3 regions of the Sphaerisporangium sp. NPDC051011 genome follow, and region 1 is predicted to be linked to each of the others. Evidence: predicted binding sites of a transcription regulator. Region 1 holds the regulator's gene; each other region holds the start of a gene.
The links. Region 1 encodes HrcA, which represses chaperone genes, less so after heat shock. Its sites were predicted from a motif close to TTGGCACTCTCNNNNNGAGAGTGCCAA; they were not measured.
Positions count from the first base shown of each region.

Region 2: the regulator HrcA is predicted to act here: its motif matches at 3,902-3,928, upstream of AB0H21_RS39795 (FmdB family zinc ribbon protein).
Region 3: the regulator HrcA is predicted to act here: its motif matches at 5,003-5,029, upstream of groL (chaperonin GroEL).

Region 1 is NZ_JBFAGG010000007.1:249,283-256,103, forward strand. Features, by position in the region: gene hemW (radical SAM family heme chaperone HemW) at 1-691, shown strand, start outside; gene AB0H21_RS18460 (DUF4870 domain-containing protein) at 747-1,697, opposite strand; gene AB0H21_RS18465 (DUF3097 domain-containing protein) at 1,694-2,515, opposite strand; gene AB0H21_RS18470 (hypothetical protein) at 2,537-3,466, opposite strand; gene hrcA (heat-inducible transcriptional repressor HrcA) at 3,651-4,661, shown strand; gene dnaJ (molecular chaperone DnaJ) at 4,662-5,801, shown strand; gene AB0H21_RS18485 (16S rRNA (uracil(1498)-N(3))-methyltransferase) at 5,899-6,645, shown strand; gene AB0H21_RS18490 (hypothetical protein) at 6,799-6,821, opposite strand, start outside.
Region 2 is NZ_JBFAGG010000031.1:33,964-40,784, forward strand. Features, by position in the region: gene AB0H21_RS39780 (D-alanyl-D-alanine carboxypeptidase family protein) at 1-713, shown strand, start outside; gene cpaB (Flp pilus assembly protein CpaB) at 894-1,538, opposite strand; gene AB0H21_RS39790 (S-methyl-5'-thioadenosine phosphorylase) at 2,079-2,885, opposite strand; gene AB0H21_RS39795 (FmdB family zinc ribbon protein) at 3,481-3,864, opposite strand; gene AB0H21_RS39800 (potassium/proton antiporter) at 4,213-5,715, opposite strand; gene AB0H21_RS39805 (LCP family protein) at 5,845-6,821, shown strand, end outside.
Region 3 is NZ_JBFAGG010000028.1:47,376-54,196, forward strand. Features, by position in the region: gene AB0H21_RS39035 (AAA family ATPase) at 1-130, shown strand, start outside; gene AB0H21_RS39040 (hypothetical protein) at 197-982, shown strand; gene AB0H21_RS39045 (GNAT family N-acetyltransferase) at 1,372-1,821, shown strand; gene AB0H21_RS39050 (helix-turn-helix transcriptional regulator) at 2,012-2,200, opposite strand; gene AB0H21_RS39055 (hypothetical protein) at 2,413-2,574, shown strand; gene AB0H21_RS39060 (DUF397 domain-containing protein) at 2,815-3,021, opposite strand; gene groL (chaperonin GroEL) at 3,249-4,874, opposite strand; gene AB0H21_RS39070 (cold-shock protein) at 5,290-5,490, opposite strand; gene AB0H21_RS39075 (MoaD/ThiS family protein) at 5,830-6,105, opposite strand; gene thrC (threonine synthase) at 6,119-6,821, opposite strand, start outside.

The sequences.
Region 1 (6,821 bases):
CGTACGAGAGGCCCGCGCGGCCGGGTTCGGCCACGTCAACCTGGACCTGATCTACAGCACGCCGGGGGAGACCGACGACGACTGGCGTGCCTCGCTGGCGGCGGCGATCGACGCGGGCCCCGACCACGTGTCGGCCTACTCGCTCATCGTCGAGGACGGCACCCGCCTGGCCGCGCGGATCCGCCGGGGCGAGCTTCCCATGCCGGACGACGACGTGGCCGCCGACCGCTACCTCATCGCCGACGCCATGCTGGCCGATGCCGGGTTCTCCTGGTACGAGGTCTCGAACTGGGCGGCCTCCGAGGACGCCCGCTGCCGCCACAACCTGCTGTACTGGACCGGCGGCGACTGGTGGGGCGTCGGGCCCGGCGCGCACGGCCACGTCGGCGGCACCCGCTGGTGGAACGTCAAGCATCCCGCCGCGTACGCCGCGCGCCTGGCCGAGGGCGCCTCGCCCGCCCACGCGCGCGAGGTGCTGACCGCGGAGGACCGGCACGTCGAGCGGCTGATGCTGGAGCTGCGACTCGACACGGGCTTCCCGCTGGCCGAGATCAGCCCGGAGGCCCGCCCGGCCGTGGCCCGCGCCCTGGCCGACGGCCTGCTCGACCCCGGCCCGTTCCGGGCGGGCCGGGCCGTGCTCACCCTCAGGGGACGCCTGCTGGCCGACGCGCTGATCCGCGACCTGACCTGACCAGCGCCGATCCGCGACCTGACCTGGTCACGGGCCGGACGGGCCTGGCCGGGGGTCAGCTGACGAAACGGATGTTCAGGGCGTAGCGGAAGTTGGACCCACGGTTGGCGGCGACCGCGCCCACGATCGTCATGATGAGCGAGCCGATCCACAGCAGCGGCATCAGCAGGAACCCGATCATCACGATGACCAGCACCGCGCACACGACGTAAGCGATGATCAGCGTGAGCTGGAAGTTCAGCGCCTCGGCGGCCTGGTCGCGCACGTACGGGGACTCGTCCTTCTTGACCAAGTAGAGCACCAGCGGGCCGATGAACGAGGTGAACAGGCCCAGCAGGTGGGCGAGCATCGCCATGGTGGTGTCGTCGGATCCCGGACGGGGGCCGAAGCGCCCGCGCACGTGCACCGGGGCGGGGTAGCCCGGCTGCGCGTAGCCGTAACCGGGATTGTGGCCGACGCCGTAGCCGGGCTGCCCGTAGCCGGCTTGACCGTAGTCGGCTTGCCCGTATCCGGGCGCCTGGCCGGGGTGCCCGTAACCGGGGCCGTATCCGCTTCCGTAGCCGGGCTGCGCGTACTGCTGATGGCCGTACGCCGGTCCGTATCCGGGGTCCCCGTATCCGGACGGCCCCTGCCCGGGCTGCCCGTGGCCCGGACCGTAACCCGCGTCCCTGTACCCCTGCTGCCCGTACCCGGGTTGCCCCTGGCCCTGCTGCCCGTACCCCGATTGCCCGTGGTCCGGCTGCCCGTACGAGGCCTGCCCGTAGGAGCCCTGACCGTATGAGCTCTGCCCGTATCCGTCCTGGCCCGCGGAGCCGGGGGCCGCGTCCTGCGGGCGGCCGTACTGGTCGTACGCCCCGTACTGTTGCTGCTGTCCGTGCTGGCCCTGCTGCCCGTACTGGCCGTATTGACCGGACTGCTGCAGTCCCTGCCCCTGGTCGCCGGGAGACCCCGGAGATCCCGGAGCGCCGGGAGCGCCGTAGGGACGGTCGTACGGAGACTCGGTCATGGGAGCTCCTCGGTGGTCACGAAGTCGATGAGTTCCTCGACGCGCCCGAGGAGCTCGGGTTCGAGGTCGGTGTAACTGTGAACGGAGCCGAGGATGCGCCGCCACGCCTCCGACGGCTCCACGCGCCAGCCGAGGGCGTCGATCACGCCCTCCTTCCACGGGACGCCGCGCGGCACCGACGGCCAGGCCGGGATGCCCACGGCCGACGGCTTCACCGCCTGCCAGACGTCCACGAAGGGGTGCCCGACGACGAGCACGTTCGGCGAGGTCACCTGTGCGGCGATGCGGCTCTCTTTGGACCCGGCCACCAGGTGGTCGACCAGCACGCCGAGCCGCCGGCCCGGGCCGGGCCCGAACTCGTCCACGATCGCGGGCAGGTCGTCGACGCCCTCCAGGTACTCGACGACGACCCCTTCCACGCGCAGGTCGTGGCCCCAGATCTTCTCGACGAGGGCCGCGTCGTGGACGCCCTCGACGTAGATGCGGCTCTCTTTGGCGACCCGCGCCCTCAGCCCGGCCACGGCGATCGACCCGGACGCGCTGCGCGTTGGGCCCTTCGCGGCGGCGGGGGCCGGGCGCACCAGCGTGACCGTCTTGCCCTCCAGCAGGAAGGCGGCCGGGGCGAGCGGGAACACCCGGCGCCGCCCGAAGCGGTCCTCCAGCGTCACGGCCTCCTTGTCACAGGCCACCACCGCGCCGCAGAAACCCTCGTCGGCGTCCTCGACCACGAGCCCGGGGTCGGCGGGGATCTGAGGGATCTTCCCGCGCAGGGGCCTGCGCCAGTCTCCGGCGAGCACGTCGCGTCCGTAGTCCCGCATACCTGGGCACGCTAGCAAAGTTCACGCGCCGTACGGCGTCCCCTGCGACCACGCGCCGCCGGGGGAGGCCGCCGCGAGACGCCTGCGCGCCCCTCGCCGCCGCACGATCACCACGATCGTGACGACGAACGCGAGCAGGAAGCCCGCGGTCGGGATGAGGAAGGCCGCCGCCGCGCCCCCGGCGACCGTGCCGACGGCCGCGGTGAGGGTCTTGCCGACGCCGAAGACGACCTGGCCGCCCTCCGACCGGCAGCTGATCTCGTACGTTCCCGCCGCCGGGACGGCGATGTCGAACATGCCCTCCCACGTGCGCCCGTTGACGGTGACGGTCTGGTGGAGGCTCACGTTGGTGAGCTTCACCGGGTTCCCGGCGGAGTCCTGGGCGAGGCAGGTCACGTTGGCCGGCCCGGACGAGGATGCGTACAGGATGGGCTTGTCGGCGGGGTCGAGCGGGGCGGAGACCTTGCCGCCGCTCGGGAAGACGTGCGTCGGCGCGGCCTGGTCGATGGTCTTGGTAACCGTGCCGAAGCCGATGACGATGCCCGCGACGAGGCTCGCGATCGCGACCAGCCAGGCGGCCAGGATCCAGCGGCGGCGCGGGCGGATGTCCGCGGCCGGGGGCCTGTACGCCGGACCGCCCGGCGGTGTGCCCTGGCGGGGACCGCCCGGGTGGGGGCCGTACCCGGGACCGGGTGGTGGCGCGCCGAGGCCGGGACCACCGGGCGGAGGGCCGTACGCGGGTCCGCCGGGGGGAGGTCCGTACCCGGGGCCGTTCCGCGGCGGGCCGCCGTACCCGGGTCCGCCGTGCCCGGGTGCGCCCGGAGGGGGGCTTCCCGGTGGCGGGACGTACCCGCCGGGCGGAGGGCCAGGGGGTGGCCCCGGTCGCTCTGGGGTGCCCTGGCGCGGGATCCAGGGGTTCGGCTCGCTCGGACGGGGGTCGTTCTGGCTCATGATCCCAGTGTGGACGAAGGCGCTTGTCATCAGATAGCAAGTGGCTTGTCGCTGACCGGGTGAGGTCGTGCCTCCGAGTTATCGCACGCCGACGACATGAGCCGTACACTTGGCACTCAGGAACACAGAGTGCCAGCAGACCCCCCTTCGCGGGGGCACACTCGCGAGGCAGGAGGTGAGCACGTTGCTCGATGACCGTAAGCTGGCGGTCCTGCGCGCCGTTGTCGAGGACTACGTGTCCACCAACGAGCCGGTCGGGTCGAAGGCGTTGGCCGAGCGCCACAATCTGGGCGTCTCCCCGGCCACCGTCCGCAACGACATGGCCGTGCTCGAAGAGCAGGGGTACATCGCGCAGCCGCACACCAGCGCGGGCCGCGTGCCGACCGACAAGGGCTACCGGCTGTTCGTCGACCGGCTGTCCCAGATCAAACCGCTGTCGGCCGCCGAGCGGCGGGCGATCGAGACGTTCCTCGCGGGCGCCGTCGACCTGGACGACGTCGTGACCCGCACGGTGCGCCTGCTGGCCCAGCTCACGCGCCAGGTCGCCGTGGTGCAATATCCCTCGCTCACGCGCTCGACGGTCCGCCACGTCGAGCTGGTGCCGCTCGCCGAGCGGCGCATCATGCTGGTCCTGATCACCAATACCGGCCGGGTGGAGCAGAGGGTCGTCGAGCTACCCGAGATCGTGGCCGACGACCAGGTCGCGCACCTGCGGGCGCTTCTCAACGCCTCGCTGGACGGGTGCGGGCTCGGCCGCGTGCCGGAGACGATCGCCGATCTTCCTGATCGCCTTCCCGAGGAAGACCGACCGGTGGCGGCCACTATCCTGTCGGTGTTGCTGGAGACTCTGGTCGACCGCCACGACGAGAAGGTCATCTTCGCCGGGGCCGCCAACCTCGCGGGCGACTTCAGTGTCGGCCTGCGTGAGGTGCTGGAGGCCCTGGAGGAGCAGGTCGTGCTCATGCGCCTGCTCGGCGAGGCGGGGGACCACTCCGCGCTGATGGTGCGCATCGGCTCGGAGAACCCGTACTCAGGTCTTCACGGCACCTCGATCGTCGCCGCCGGTTACGGTTCGGGCGACAACGAACTGGCTCGGCTCGGAGTGCTGGGCCCGACGCGAATGGACTACCCCGTGACAATGGGAGCGGTGCGCGCGGTGGCGCGCTATGTCGGCCAGATCCTGGCGGGGTCCTAGGTGGCCCGCGACTATTACGGCATCCTCGGGGTCCGCCGTGACGCCAGCCAGGACGAGATCAAGAAGGCCTATCGCCGGCTCGCCCGCGAGCTGCACCCGGACATAAACCCCGACCCTGAGACGCAGGAGCGGTTCAAAGAGATCAACCAGGCGTACGAGGTCCTGTCGGACCCGAACAAGCGCCAGATGTTCGATCTCGGGGCCGATCCGATCGGCGCGGGCGCGGGCGCCGGGGCCGGGGCCGCCGGGTTCGGCGCGGGCTTCCCGTTCAGCGACATCATGGACGCGTTCTTCGGTGGCGCGGGCGGCTCGCGGGGCCCCCGGTCCCGGGCCAGGCGCGGGCGCAACGCGACGATCCGCGTTGAGCTCGACCTCGCGGAGTCCGCGTTCGGCACCACGCGCGAGCTGGTGGTCGACACCGCCGTGCTGTGCACCGTCTGCCAGGGCTCGGGCGCCGCGCCGGGCACCCACCCGGACACCTGCGACATGTGCCACGGCCGCGGCGAGGTCTCGCAGGTCACGCGGTCGTTCCTCGGCCAGGTCATGACCGCCCGGCCGTGCCCGCAGTGCGGCGGCTTCGGCTCGATCATCCAGCACCCCTGCCAGGAGTGCTCCGGCGACGGGCGCGTGCGCACCCGCCGTACGATCAAGGTCCGCATCCCGGCCGGCGTCGAGGACGGCACGCACATCCAGCTCGCCGGCGAGGGCGAGGTCGGCCCCGGCGGAGGCCCTCCGGGCGATCTTTTCTTGGAGATCGTCGAGCGCCCCCACGAGATCTTCGAGCGCCACGGCGACGACCTGCACTGCACGGTGGAGATCCCGATGACGGCGGCGGCCCTCGGCACCATCCTCACGGTCGAGACGCTGGACGGCGCCGAAGAGATCGACGTGCGGCCCGGCACGCAGTCCGGGCAGGTCATCCCCCTGTACAGCCGGGGCGTCCAGCATCTCAACGAGACCGGCAGGGGAGACCTGCTGATCCATGTGAACGTCGAGACCCCCACCCGCCTCGACCCCGCGCAGGAGGAACTGCTCCGCGAGCTGTCCAAGCTGCGCGGCGAGGAACGTCCCCCGGGCAAGTTCGCCCCGGGGCAGCAGGGCTTCTTCTCCCGGCTGAGGGACGCGTTCAACGGTCGCTGACAGTCGCTGACAGTCGCTGACAACGGGCGGCCTCCGCCGCGCGCGGAGGCCGCGCGAGCGGTTCGCCAAGGCCGGGGTGCCTGGCTAAGGTTTGCGGGTGAGCGTCCCTGTCTTCCTCTCCGACGATCTCTCCGGTGACCTCTCGGGCGATGTCGAGCAGATCACGCTGGCCGGCCCCGAGGGGCGGCACGCCGCGGCCGTGCGCCGGTTGCGCGCCGGGGAGCGCGTCGACCTCACCGACGGCAGGGGAGCGGTGGCCGAGTGCGTCGTGCGCGATGTCACCGGCAAAGATTCGCTGAGGCTGGACGTGCTGGCGCGGCGTGTCGTCCCGCCGCCCGAGCCCCGCCTGGTCGTCGTGCAGGGCCTGCCCAAGGGCGACCGTGGCGAGCTGGCGGTCGAGATGATGACCGAGGCCGGGGTGGACGTGATCGTGCCCTGGGCCGCCGCGCGCTGCGTGACGCAGTGGAAGGGCGAGCGCGCGGGCAAGGCGCTGGCCCGCTGGAGGTCCACGGCCAGGGAGGCCGGCAAGCAGGCCAGGCGCTTCCACCTGCCGGAGGTCACCGAGCAGGCCACCACCGCCGACGTCGCGCGGCTGCTCAAGGAGGCCGCGGCCGCGGCCGTGCTGCACGAGGAGGCCGCCCTGCCCCTGGCGGGCCTCGATCTGCCGGCGACCGGGGACATCGTGACGGTCGTCGGCCCCGAGGGCGGTATCACCGACGAGGAGGTCGGCCTGTTCCGGGACGCGGGCGCCACCCCGGCGCTGCTTGGCCCGACCGTCCTGCGCACCTCGACGGCGGGAGTGGCCGCCGCCGCGGTCCTGCTGTCCCGCACCGGCCGCTGGTAGGCCGCGCCCGTCTGGACGTTCCGGCCCGGCAAGAGCCCCAGAACGCCCCAGAAGACCGAGAGAAGCCTCCGGAAAGCGGCGATAACCCCCGGAAAGCCCCGCGCCTCCATGTGAGCCCCGGGAGGGCCGTGCAGAGGCGCGCGGGGTTTCTGCTCAGCTCGCCGCGCCCTGGGTGG
Region 2 (6,821 bases), on a different contig from region 1:
CGAGCGACGCCTCCAGCCTGCGGGCCCTCAGCGACATGACGTACCTCGTGTCCGGGCGCGATGAGATCTTGGCCGACGTGGGCCGGCTCTACCAGGAGCAGCAGAGGCTCGCGGCCGAGGCGCAGGACCTTCGGGCGACCAAGTTGCTGGTGGAGGCACAGCTCAACGCCGAGATCGACACGTTGCGGAAGCGTTCGGCGGCGGTCGTCAAGTCGTTGTCCCAGGCGCTGGTCAAGCTGGGAGTGCGGGTCAACCAGGGCGGACGGTCGGGTGCGGCGTGCGATCCGACGCGGGTCAGTTCGGCCGCGCAGTATCCGAACGGGTTGCTCCCGAAGAGCGTTCTGTGCCCGTTGCAGCAGCCGGGGCGTGAGCTGCGGGCGGACGCGGCGATCGCGTTCGTCGCGCTGAACGAGGCGTACAGGAAGCGCTTCGGCAAGCCGATGTGCCTGACCGACAGCTATCGCAACCTGGCGCAGCAGCAGGCGATTTTCTATCGCCGGCCGGGCTTCGCCGCCGTGCCGGGGCGCAGTAATCACGGGCTTGGGCTGGCCGTGGACCTGTGTGGTGGCGTGGATGTCTTCCGGTCGGTGCAGTTCAACTGGGTTGAGGCGAATGGCAAGCAGTTTGGATGGATACATCCGGACTGGGCGTATCACAGTCCTTTTGAGCCCTGGCATTGGGAATACGACCCGAAGCTCGGGTCCCTGCTGTAGCACTCTGCCGCGTTGTCCACATGCTGTGGACGAATTTGTGGGTACGCGGTTTCTTCTGTGTGTCTGTAGGGCGTCGAGGGCTGATCGACATTCGAGGTTGGTTGGCATGGCTGTGCACGGAGAGTCATTGAATAGGGACGTGTCGGCCTCGTAACGTTCTGTGATGTCAGGTTTCGCTGGTCATGGTCGGCCGTGGATGGTGATGGACAGGCGTGAGGCTGTGGTCGCCTGGGCGAGTCGCTGGGCCTGGTCGGGGGTGGTGGCCAGGACGACGAGGGCGCCGGTCTCACCCATCGAGTCCGTGGGGTCGGCGGAACGGGTGGAAGCCGGTGGGGCTATGACGGTGACGGACTGCGCCACCGTGGCTGTCGCGGGGCTGACGGCGTCGTCCCATTTCGGGGCGGAGGCGATGACGTCGATGATGTCGCCCGCGCGGAGTAGGCGGGCGGACGAGGCGTCCGTGACGCGTACAGGGGTGGCGAGCAGGCCGGGACCGTAGGCGTCGACCAGGGAAGGACCCAGCAGGCGAACGTTGGTCAGCGGTTCGCCCCGTCGGGCGGGGGACGTCAGGAAACGGCCGGTGACGCGTGTGCCGGGACGTAGCGCGCCGTCGGGCACGGTGTCCTCGGGGAAGCGCACCACGGTCAGGTCGGACGCGGACAGCGGGCCTCCTGCGAGGTCGCGTGCGGCGGCGAGGACTTCCGTGGTCGGCGCGGGACGTACGGAGAGGCCGAGGCAGAGGGTCGCCATCGCCGCGAGCGCCGCTGCCAGGATTCGCCGTCGCCGGTTGAGCATCTTGACGACGCGCGGGATCACGGTTCGCATGGGCGGCTCCGAGGGGGGTGAAGTTGGGCGGTGAGGTATGCCCGTCGTGTTGCCGTTCGCGCCGGGTTAGCTCGCCGTGTCAGGGCGCCGGCATCACCGACGCCCCTTCCCACCGACGCGGCGCCGGGTAGGGGAGGCCGGGTGGAGAAAGTCGGGTCGTCGGGACTCGTCGTGAGTCGGCCGGAAGCCGGCGGAAGCCGGTGGTAGTTGGTGGAAGCGGGTACTCGCTGGGGATTCGATTACTCACTCGGTATGCGGGAGCGCCCCTTGGGCATGCGGGAGCGCCCCTTGGGCATGCGGGAGCGCCCCTTGGGCATGCGGGAGCGGCCCGGAGGCGCCGGGTGCTACGGGGGTGTTCTTCGCTGCGCCCTCGCCCCGTCCTCGACGATCTGCTCCATTCCGGCCGCACAAGACGGATAGCTGTCCGCTTTGGACTGGTCTTTGGAGCAGAACGCCCGCTCGCCGGGGTTCTTGATCGGCGGGTCGGTGAGGTGAGGGCAGGGCTTTGCGCAGGGCGGGCGGGCAGGGCGGGGGTTGAGGTTAGGGGAGGGGGAAGGGGAGTTTTATGCCGTCGAGGGTGTTGGGGCAGTGGCAGGGGCGGTCGGTGGGGAGGGCGGCGGTGACTGAGGCGACCAGGGTGCGCATGCGTTCGCTGTTGGCGGCGAAGAAAGCGAGGACCTCCTCCTGGGTGACGCCCTCGCCGACGTCCACCCCGGCGTCGTGGTCGGTCACCAGGGCCAGCGTGGTGTAGCAGAGGGCGAGTTCGCGGGCGAGGGCGGCCTCGGGGTAGCCGGTCATGCCGACGATCGTCCAGCCGTTGCCGCTGAACCAGCGTGACTCGGCTCTGGAGGAGAAGCGAGGCCCTTCGATGACGACGAGGGTGCCGCCGTCGACGACGTCCCAGCCCTCGGCGCTCGCCGTCGCGCAGGCGAGGGACCTGCCGGTCGCGCAGTAGGGGTCGGCGAACGGGACGTGGACCGCGCCGCCCTCGTCGTAATAGGTGTGCGCGCGGCTGGTGGTGCGGTCGACCAGTTGATCGGGGATCACCAGCGTGCCAGGGCCGTACTCGGCGCGCAACGAACCCACGGCGCTCGGGGCGAGCACCTGACGGACGCCGAGCGAGCGCAGGGCCCACAGGTTGGCCCGGTATGGGATGCGATGGGGAGGGAAGCGGTGGTCGCGGCCGTGACGGGGCACGAACGCGACCGTGCGGGAGCCGATGCGCCCTATGGTGATGGGGTCGCTCGGTGGCCCGTACGGCGTGGTGACCTCGACCTCTTCAGCGTCGTCGAGGAGGGAGTAGAAGCCTGAGCCGCCGATGACTCCGATGTCCGCTCTGGTGACCATGGCCACGACATTAGCGCCCCGGCTTGGGCGCGATGCGCGTGAAGCCGCCGCCTGTGGATAACTCCGGCTTGTGCACAGGAGCGGAAACGGATTTATGTCTCAGTCCTGGACAGGCTCCGTCATCGAAGGGCGCCTCGCCTCCCGGGCGGCCTCGTCTGCGGACCGAGCCGCCTGGGCCCGTGCCTTGTCAGGGTGGCATGTCGCGGCGTTGCCGGAGGCTCCCGCGTTGCACTCGCTGTGCGGAGCGCTCTCTGTGCAGAGGAGGAGACGGAGTCAGACCAGACCTCCGAGGACCGTTGGCCGCGGCGCCGTATTGTCGGCTCGTGCGCTCCGAGATCAGCCCCGGACGAGGGACGGCCCGCCGAGGGGTCATCTGCGGTCGGTGACGTGCGAGGCTGGGGAATGGGGGTGCGCCGGCCGCGGCGCCGTCTTGTCGGCTCTCGCTCCGAGACCAGCCCCAGACGAAAGGCGACCCGCCGCGGGGTCATCCGCGGTCAGTGACATGCGCGGCTGGGAATGCCGTGTCGGGGTGATCTTGGTGGGAGGGTTGTACGGCGTCGGGGTGGCCGTACGAGCCGTACAACCCGTGGCGTCGTCAGGAGGATGAGCTGCTGCTGGAGGCGCTGGCCGACGCCGGCTCCTTCTTCGCCGAGCCCGAGCCCGAGCCCGAGCCGGAGCCGGAACCCGAGGCCGAGCCGGACCCACCGGCGGCGCTGGAGCCGTTGCCGGAGTCGGAGCTCGACGAGCCGGACGAACCGGTCGACGTGGAGGACGACGAGGTCGAGGCGCTGGAGGAACCGGACGAGCGGTTGTCCGTCCGGTAGAAGCCCGATCCCTTGAAGACGATGCCGACCGCGGAGAACACCTTGCGAAGCTGGCCCTGGCAGCTGGGGCATGTGGTCAGCGGGTCGTCGGTGAATCGCTGGACCGCCTCGAGCCCTTCACCGCAAGCGGTACAGGCGTACTGGTATGTGGGCACGCACTCCTCCTCGTATGGCTCAGTATGCTCACGCAGATTGGCACTCTACCGATGCGACTGCTAATGGTACGCAGCGGATTAGGCTAAACGCCACCCAGCCGGCTTCTAATCCCGGGCGGAAGGCCCCCAGGGAGTGGCCGCAGAGGCGTCTGGCCTGTGCCTTGTCCTGTATGCGGTGACCGGCGGCCGTGGTCGTGCGGCCGGAGTCCGTCATCTCGGCCGCGGAGGGTCTGGGGTGACCGGGGTGATGTGCTGGGGTCCTGTGATGGGCTCGGGGGCGCCCGGGGATATCCGGGGCGCCCGGTAACACCTGGCACGAGCCTCGGTGGTCGCCAAGGGCCGGGCGGCCTACTCGCCGCTCTCCCCGTACCAACCCGCCAGCTTGCCGCGCCGACTGACCGCGCGCAGGCGGCGCTCCACCCGCTCACGGCAGGCCGCCGTTGTGACGACGAGCAGCTGGTCGTCGGCGCGGAGCCGGGTCGAGTCTTCGGGGACGAACGAGTGTCCTTCCCGGACGACCATGGTGACGGCGGCGTCCGACGGCAGCCGCAGCTCGAAGATCTCGACGCCGTGCAGCCCGGATCCGGGCGGGATGGTGACCTGGAGCAGGTCGGCGTTGAGCTCTTCGAGCGGGGCCGCCTCGACGCCGAGGTCGAGGGCCTCCTCGGGGGCGCCGACGCGCAGGACGCGGGCCAGGTACGGCAGCGTGGGCCCCTGGATGAACGTGAACACGATCACGATGACGAAGACCTCGTTGAACAGGCCTTTGGCGCCGACGATCCCGGCGGCCCACGGGATGGTGGCGAGCACGATGGGGACGGCGCCGCGCAGACCGGCCCAGGACAGGAAAACCTGCTCGCGCCAGGACAGCCGGTCGACCCGCGCGGTCCGTACGAGAAGGGCGGAGACGACGACGGACGCGGGGCGGGCGAGCAGCAGCAGGGCGAGGCCCGCGATGAGGCCGGGGACCACGGTGGCGGGCAGTTCGGAGGGGCTGGCGAGGATGCCGAGCATGACGAACAGCCCGATCTGGGCGAGCCAGGCGGCCCCTTCGGCGAACCCGCGGGTGGCCGGCCGGTGGGGGAGGCGCGTGTTGCCGAGGACGAGTGTGGCGAGGTAGACGGCGAGGAAGCCGCTGCCGTGCAGCAGGGCGGCGCCGCTGTAGGCGATGAACGCGAGGGCGAGCACGGCGATCGGGTACAAACCGGAGGACGGCAGCGCGACGCGGCGCAGGGCGTACGCTCCGAGCGGCCCGACGGCGAGGCCCACCGCGCAGCCGACGGTCAGCTCGAAGGCGGCCTCGAACATCACCTGGCCGAGGCCGGGCAGAGGGGCGTTCAATCGGCTGAGCAGTACGACCACGATGACGGTGGGCGCGTCGTTGAATCCGGACTCGGCCTCCAGTATGCCGGAGAGCCGTTGTGGCAGGGGGAGCCGGCGCAGGACGGAGAAGACGGCCGCCGCGTCGGTGGAGGCGAGGATCGCGCCGAGCAGCAGCGCCGTGCGCCAGTCCATGGCCAGCAGCCAGTGCGCGGCGGACGCGAGTACGACGATGCTCACGCCGACGCCGATCGTGGCGAGGAGGAGCGCGGTCGGCACGGCCCGGCGTACGTGCGGCCAGTACGTGGTGAGACCGCCCTCGGCGAGGATCACGGCGAGCGCGGCGAGGCCGATCTGCTGCGCGAGCTGCGCGTTCTCGAACTGGATGCCCAGCCCGGCCTCGCCGAGGAGCAGGCCGAGCCCCAGGTAGATGAGCAGGGTGGGGAGTCCGGTGCGGTGCGCGACCCGTACGGACGCGATGGCCGCGATCACGACGATGGACGCGAGGAGTAGCCAAATATTAAGGTTCACCGGCTCTCCTCCTCATGTTTTCCGCCCATTGTGGCGTATTGGTGTGGTCCTCTACCACGATGAACTACTTTGAGCTACGGTCACACGCGACACGGATGCTAGGTCAAACGGAATCATGGGTGGACGGCAGTGACGGACGACGCTTCCCCGGTCGTGGAGAGCCGCTCGGTTCTCGACGGGCTGAGGAAGGATGCCCCCGGCGAGGGTGACGACGTCCCCGAGGCGTCCTCGAAGAACCCGGAGAAGCCGAGGAAGCGGCGGCTGTTACGCCGCCTGGTGATCGTGACCGTGCTCGTCCTCGCCATGGTGGTGGCGGCGGCGTTCGCGCTGGTGATGGAGCGTCAGATCTCGCTGAACGGCAACATCGAGCGGATCCCTGGAGCGTTCCCCGAGGATGCCGGACGTCCGGTGAAGGCCGTGGGCGACGCGCAGAACTGGCTGCTCATCGGATCGGACAAGCGCCCGGGCGAGTCGGGCAACCAGCGGGCCGACACGATCATGATCGTCCATGTCCCGGCCGCCCGGGATCGGCTCACGCTCATCGGCATCCCCCGCGACTCTTATGTCCCCATCCCCGGGCACGGAAACAACAAGATCAACGCCGCGTACGCCTTCGGCGGGCCGAAGCTGCTGATCAAGACCATCGAGGGCCTCACGAAGGTCCGCATCGACCATTTCGCCGCGCTGGACTTCCAGGGGTTCGTCGAGATGAGCAAGGTCGTCGGCGGCGTGGACGTGTACGTGTCGCGCAAGGTGTACGACCCGATGAACAAGGTCACCTGGCCGCAGGGCATGGTGCACCTGGAGGGTGAGAAGGCGCTGCTGTTCGTCCGCCAGCGCTACAACCTGCCGGGCGGGGACTTCGACCGGATCAAGCGGCAGCAGGCGTTCGTCGGGGCGTTGGGCCACAAGATCATAAGCAAGGATCTGCTGACCAACCCGTTCAAACTGAACGACTTCTTGGAGGCGCTCACCCACGCGGTCAGCGTCGACTCGGGTGTGACGTTGAGCACATTGCGCGACCTGGCCCTCGAGCTGCGCAACATTCGCCCCGAAACGGTGGATTCCGCCACGATTCCGACCCTGGGCACGGGCACGGTCAAGGG
Region 3 (6,821 bases), on a different contig from region 1:
CGCCGACATCGCCGCCGCCGAGGAGCGCGGCCTCGCCCGCCTCTACGTCGTCCTCACCCGCGCCGTCACCAGCCTGACGGTCCTCCACACCACCGACCTCCCACCCCAGCTCACCGGCGCCGCAACCTAGTTGATCAACGAGGTCGGACGCCCCTAGCATCCCCTCGTGTCCCGAAAATCACCCAAATTACGCCATTTGACGGCCACCACTCTCACCGCCGTCGCGCTGGCGGGCTGCGGAAGCGTCGACTACATGGCCTCGCAGCTCACCGACAAAGAGATCATCGACCCGGAACGGCCGTTCGCGAACTCTCCCTCGGAGCATTTCGGCGACGGCCAGAAGGGCATCGCCATACCGCGGGCCCAGGCCGTGAAGGGCTACTCGGAACAGGACGTCGCGGCCGCGTACAAGACGAGCAAGGAATTGCTGGTCGCGGCCCATCTCGACCGGCGGACCGTGATCGACGGCCGTACGGACACCTTCGCGGGCATGCTCGACCCCGAGCAGCGCGAGCACTTCCTCAAAGACCTGGACAGCAAGGACCCGAGCAAGAACACCCGGGGCTGGGTGACCAGCTTCGCGCCCGGATTCGTCGATCTGGTGGGCGATGTCATCAAGGTGCAGGGCACGATGTCGGCCGTGTCCACGGTGGAGGACGGCGACCGCCAGATCGACGTCCTGTGGGACTACCGCATCGTCTACGCCGTACGGCCGAAGGGGAAGAACACGCCGATCGACCGGACCATGCAGCACGTCAAGGGGACGTTCCAGTTCTGGAGGAACGACCCCAAGGGGAAACTGCGGCACTGGATAGGCGAGACCAATTACGAGACGTTCAACTCTCTGTGCGAGCCGGACGACGACTTCCTGCGCCCGGACTTCTACAGCCGCGGCGGCGGCAAGGGACCCGAGGACGACCCGTACGACGACGCGTCCCCCAAGCTGCCGGACGGCGAGTGCGGGGTGTCCGGCGACGTCTGACGAACACGCCGTGCCGGAGGCGCGGCCATAGGCACAGCCTCTTCGCCGCCCGTCGTGGCGGCGAAGAGGGCGCGGCCGGGTCAGGCGCGTTCGTAGGTCAGGGACAGGACGCCCGTGGTGAAGGTCTTGGAGTCGGCGAGCTTCAGCGGGATCTGCTTGTCGTTGCCGTCCTCGAACAGGCGCACGCCCTTGCCGACCACGATCGTTTCGGCGAAGCGGCGATCGCCAGGATGCTCCCACGCTAGGTTGCATCGGCGATGATGACAGTCCCGCGCCGAGGCCGTGCGCCCCGGAGAACCCCGGAGCGGGTCACAGACCACGGACGGTCACCGGGCGCCGGGCCGATAATTGGACGCGGTCCGGGGCGCCCTCCTGTTACGTTCGGGGCCATGGCTGAACAGGGACGATCGGGCCCCCGCATCCGCACCGCCGTCGACGAGGACGTGGACGCCGTGCTGGCGTTCTGGCTGAAGGCCGCCGAGGGGACGGACCGCCACGACACCGCCGGCGGATTGCGCCGGCTGATCGCACGCGACCCGGACGCCTTGATGATCGCCGAGCTGGACGGGCGGATCGCGGGCACGCTCATCGCCGGGTGGGACGGCTGGCGCTGCCACCTGTACCGCCTCGCCGTCGACCCGGCGCACCGCCGCAAGGGCATCGCCGGTACCCTGCTGGACGCCGCCGAGCGGCGCTTCGCCGAGTTCGGCGGGACGCGCGCCGACGCGATGGTCCTGCACACCAACACCCTCGCCCACCCGGCGTGGACCGCCGCCGGGTACACGCGCCAGGACGACTGCGCCCGCTGGGTCAAGCCGCTGGCCACCGGCGAGGCCTGAGGTCCATCGTGGAGCGGCGCCAACTGTGGTGCCGCTCCACTTTTAGGATCGGAGCTCGGGCTTCCTCCAGACCCCACCTCACGATGACACCTTTGCCTCCGGCTCGAAGTCAGCACCACCTCTTCCTCTAGGTGGTCACTCACCCGCACCGATTCGCCTCAGAGTTACAGCAGTACGTGATCGGGCTTGGTCAGCTGACTTTCAACTGCTCGTCACCGAAGTCCGCAACAAGTTTCAGAACGCCACCGAGGGCGGCGACGTAGCGGTCCAGGACCTCGCGGGTGGACACATCGCCCTTCTCGATCTGGGAGACGCGTCCCACAGAGATACCCATGCGCTCAGCGACCTGTAGCTGGTTGAGGCCGCGGCGTTTGCGCATCTCGGCAAGTGGCCATCCCTTGCGACTCCTCGCGCAACTGCTGCACCTCGTCCTCGAACCGCTCGGGTCCCCCCGCGGTTTCGATCGCGCGCTCCAGGTGATCACTGTCACGCCACTTTCGGTAGCTGCTCACTGGTTCATCTCCTTACGCCGCTCCACCAAGTAAATCTCGTACAGGTGCTCGGCTCGCGGGATCGCGTTCCGATACAGCGTTGCCAGCCGAGCGGCGCTTCGCCGAGTTCGGCGGGACGCGCGCCGACGCGATGGTCCTGCACGCCAACACCCTCGCCCACCAGGCGTGGTCCGCCGCCGGGTACACGCGCCAGGACGACTGCGCCCGCTGGGTCAAGCCGCTGGCGACCGGCACGGCGTGACATCCCTGACGCAGCAGGCTCGCCCCGACCGGCATGCCTCATACACGGTTCGTGTCCCTCGGTGCAGGGTTTCGCCTCGGGCTTCCTTCCCACCACGCCTCACAGCGGCGCAGTTGCCTCCGGCTCAGCGTCAGCACCACCTCTTCCTCCAGGGGACTTCCACCCCAAGCGATCGCCCATGCCGGGCGTACTGCGAAAGGGGCCCGCGACGATCGTCACGGGCCCCCTCAGCGGGTGCTACTAGAACTTGTCGTTTCTGACGCCCTCAACGAAGGCCACCCACGCGCCAGCCTCGACCACCAGGGCCGGGACTGTGAGGTCCTTGCTGTCACGTACGGCACGACGCCCTCCTGTCAGCCCGACGACCTCGACACAGTTGCCACCGCTGCCGCCTGAGTGGGAGGACTTCTTCCAGATTGCCTGGGTTAATTCCGCGTTCTGCTCCATGGCCTCTCTTATCTCTCTGATCTGGACAAGGGACGCCCGCCGGGGTAGCGCCTCGGCACGGATGACCCATGTCGATCATTAGAAAGCAGCTGGACTAGCGAGCGCCCTCGCCTGCGCAATCGAGGGGACTTTCACCCCCAAGCGATCGTCCATGCCGGGCATACCGCGAAAGGGCCACTCCCGGAGGTCCGGGAGTGGCCCTTTCGCGTTAACTGGGAGCCGGAGGCTCAGAAGTCCATGTCGCCGCCGCCGGGCACGGCGGGAGCGGCCGGGGTCTTCTCGGGCTTCTCGGCGATGACCGCCTCGGTGGTGAGGAACAGGGCCGCGATGGACGCGGCGTTCTGCAGCGCCGAGCGGGTCACCTTGGCCGGGTCGATGATGCCGGCCTCGAGCAGGTTCACGTACTCACCGGTGGCGGCGTTCAGGCCGACGCCCGGCTCCAGATTGCGGACCCGCTCCACCACGACGCCGCCCTCGAGGCCGGCGTTCACGGCGATCTGCTTCAGCGGCTCCTCGAGCGCCTTGCGCACGATGGAGGCGCCGGTGGCCTCGTCGTTGAAGAGCTCCAGCTTGTCGAACGCCTTCGCGCCCGCCTGGATCAGGGCCACGCCACCGCCGGGGACGATGCCCTCCTCGACGGCCGCCTTCGCGTTGCGGACGGCGTCCTCGATGCGGTGCTTGCGCTCCTTGAGCTCGACCTCGGTGGCCGCGCCGGCCTTGATGACGGCGACGCCGCCGGCCAGCTTGGCGAGACGCTCCTGGAGCTTCTCGCGGTCGTAGTCGGAGTCGGTGTTCTCGATCTCGACGCGGATCTGGTTCACGCGGCCCGCGATCTGCTCGGGGTCGCCGGCACCGTCGACGATGGTGGTCTCGTCCTTGGTGATGATGACCTGGCGCGCGCGGCCGAGCAGGTCCAGGGTGGCGGTCTCGAGCTTGAGGCCGACGTCCTCGCTGATGACCTGGCCGCCGGTGAGGGTGGCGATGTCGCTCAGCATGGCCTTGCGGCGGTCACCGAAGCCCGGGGCCTTGACGGCGACGGACTTGAACAGGCCGCGGATCTTGTTGACGACCAGGGTGGCCAGGGCCTCGCCCTCGACGTCCTCGGCGATGATCACGAGCGGCTTGCCGGACTGCACGACCTTGTCGAGCAGCGGCAGCAGGTCCTTGTTCGCGGAGACCTTGGAGTTGACGATCAGGATGTAGGGGTCGTCGAGGACGGCCTCCATGCGCTCCGGGTCGGTCACGAAGTACCCGGAGATGTAGCCCTTGTCGAAGCGCATGCCCTCGGTGAGCTCGAGCTCGAGGCCGAAGGCGTTGCTCTCTTCGACGGTGATGACGCCTTCCTTGCCGACCTTGTCCATCGCCTCGGCGATCATCTCGCCGATCTGGGTGTCGCCGGCGGAGATGGAGGCGGTGGAGGCGATCTGCTCCTTCGTCTCCACGTCCTTCGCGATCTTCGAGAGCTCCTCGCTGACGCGCTCGACGGCGGCCTCGATGCCCTTCTTCAGGGACATCGGGTTGGCGCCGGCGGCGACGTTGCGCAGGCCCTCGCGGACGAGCGCCTGGGCGAGCACGGTGGCGGTGGTGGTGCCGTCACCCGCGACGTCGTCGGTCTTCTTCGCGACTTCCTTGACGAGCTCGGCCCCGATCTTCTCCCACGGGTCCTCGAGCTCGATCTCCTTGGCGATGGAGACACCGTCGTTGGTGATGGTGGGAGCGCCCCACTTCTTCTCCAGCACGACGTTGCGGCCCTTGGGACCAAGGGTCACCTTGACGGCGTCGGCGAGCTGGTTCATACCGCGCTCGAGACCGCGCCGGGCGTCCTCGTTGAACGCGATCATCTTGGCTGCCATACGGCTAGACCTCCCAGATACAGGGTGGCTTGCGGCGGATCGAGCCGACGCCCGCGACGGCATGTAGACCCGGTTCCCACGACACCTGTCGCCGTGGATCAGCCGGGCCCCGACGCCTCGATCCAGGTTTGTCACTCTCCACACGAGAGTGCCAACGAACTGTTTAGCACTCTACCCGGTCGAGTGCAAGCGACCACCCCTATGACCTGGGAGGCACAGCGATTTGTCCGACCGTATGCACAATATTGGATCTGCGCTCATCGGCGGGGAACGCATGTGCGGGAATCCGCAGCTGGGGCAGGTACCGGGATGAGAGAAGGCCCGGGCCGCGATGAAGCGCGGACCGGGCCCTCCAACTCGTGACTGTGGGTAGACCAGTGGATCTCCCGCCGCGGGCCGGACTACGCCGGCCGCGTCACACAGTCCGCACGGACTCTGCCTGTGGACCCTTCTGGCCCTGTGTGATCTCGAACTCCACCCGCTGACCCTGTTCGAGCGACCGGTATCCCTCCGACAGGATCGCCGAGTAGTGGACAAACACGTCCTTACCACCGTCTACCGCGATGAAGCCGTAGCCCTTGTCCGCGTTAAACCATTTGACGGTGCCCTGCGCCACTTTCCGACTCCTCTTGCTGGGCTCCGGACCCCGCCCACTCCTCCGCGAGGCCCGTGACCTTCGGAACCGAGACGCATGCGAACTCCTCGGCCACGTCGATCGTTCTCGACCATACCTGTGGCATGCCTTGGCGCAACAGAGTCAAACACCAAACTACTTCTTGACGTTCGCTCTAAGCAGTACGCGACTATTTCATACTTGCGTTTAGTTAGTTGACAATTACACTACCGAGAGGGCCCAGTAAGGCTTCTATTGTGATAGCTGGGCCGTTCACGGGCCCAGAACGCGCGAACGCCCGCGCATCCCGAGGGACACGCGGGCGTCCGGCGCCGCCGATGGTCAGCCTCCGGCGACCGCCGGGATCACCGAGACCTGAGCGCCCTCGGGCGTCACAGTGTCAAGTCCGTCGATGAAACGGACGTCCTCTTCTCCGACATACACGTTGACAAAACGGCGGATGTTGCCCGTTTCGTCCAGAATACGGGCCCCGATTCCGGGGAAGTCCGCATCGAGCTTCTGCAACACGTCGCGAAGCGTCGCGCCTTCACCCTTCACCTCGGCGGCACCGTCGGTGTACGTACGGAGAATCGTCGGAATCCGCACAGAAACGCTCATTTATCGGGACCTTTCAGGAGTTTTCGACGACAGCCGTACGGAATGCGTCGAGAGAGGGGCGGATGACCGCGGTCGGCCGGGCCTCGTCGGAGACCGCGTCCAGGGTCTTCAGGCCGTCGCCGGTGTTGAGCACGACCGTCTCGGCGTCGGGGTCCAGCAGCCCCTTGGTCAGCAGCTTGCGCAGCACTCCCACGGTGACGCCGCCCGCCGTCTCGGCGAAGATGCCCTCGGTGCGCGCGAGCAGCCGGATGGAGTCCACGATCTCGGCGTCGGTGACGTCCTCGACCGCGCCGCCCGTGCGGCGCGCGATGTCGAGCACGTACGGCCCGTCGGCGGGGTTGCCGATGGCCAGCGACTTGGCGATGGTGTCGGGCTTGACCGGCTGCACGACGTCGCGCCCGTCCTTGTACGCGGCGGACACCGGCGAGCAGCCCTCGGCCTGCGCGCCGAAGATCTTGTACGGCCTGTCCTCGACGAGCCCGAGCTTGATCAGCTCCTTGAAGCCCTTGTCCACCTTGGTGAGCTGGGAGCCGGACGCCACCGGGATGACGATCTGGTCGGGGATCCGCCACCCGAGCTGCTCGGCGATCTCGTAGGCGAGCGTCTTGGAGCCCTCGGCGTAGTACGGCCGCAGGTTCACGTTGACGAAACCCCAGCGGTCGCCGAGCGGGTCGCCGATGAGCTCGGAGCAGAACCGGTTGACCTCGTCGTAGGTG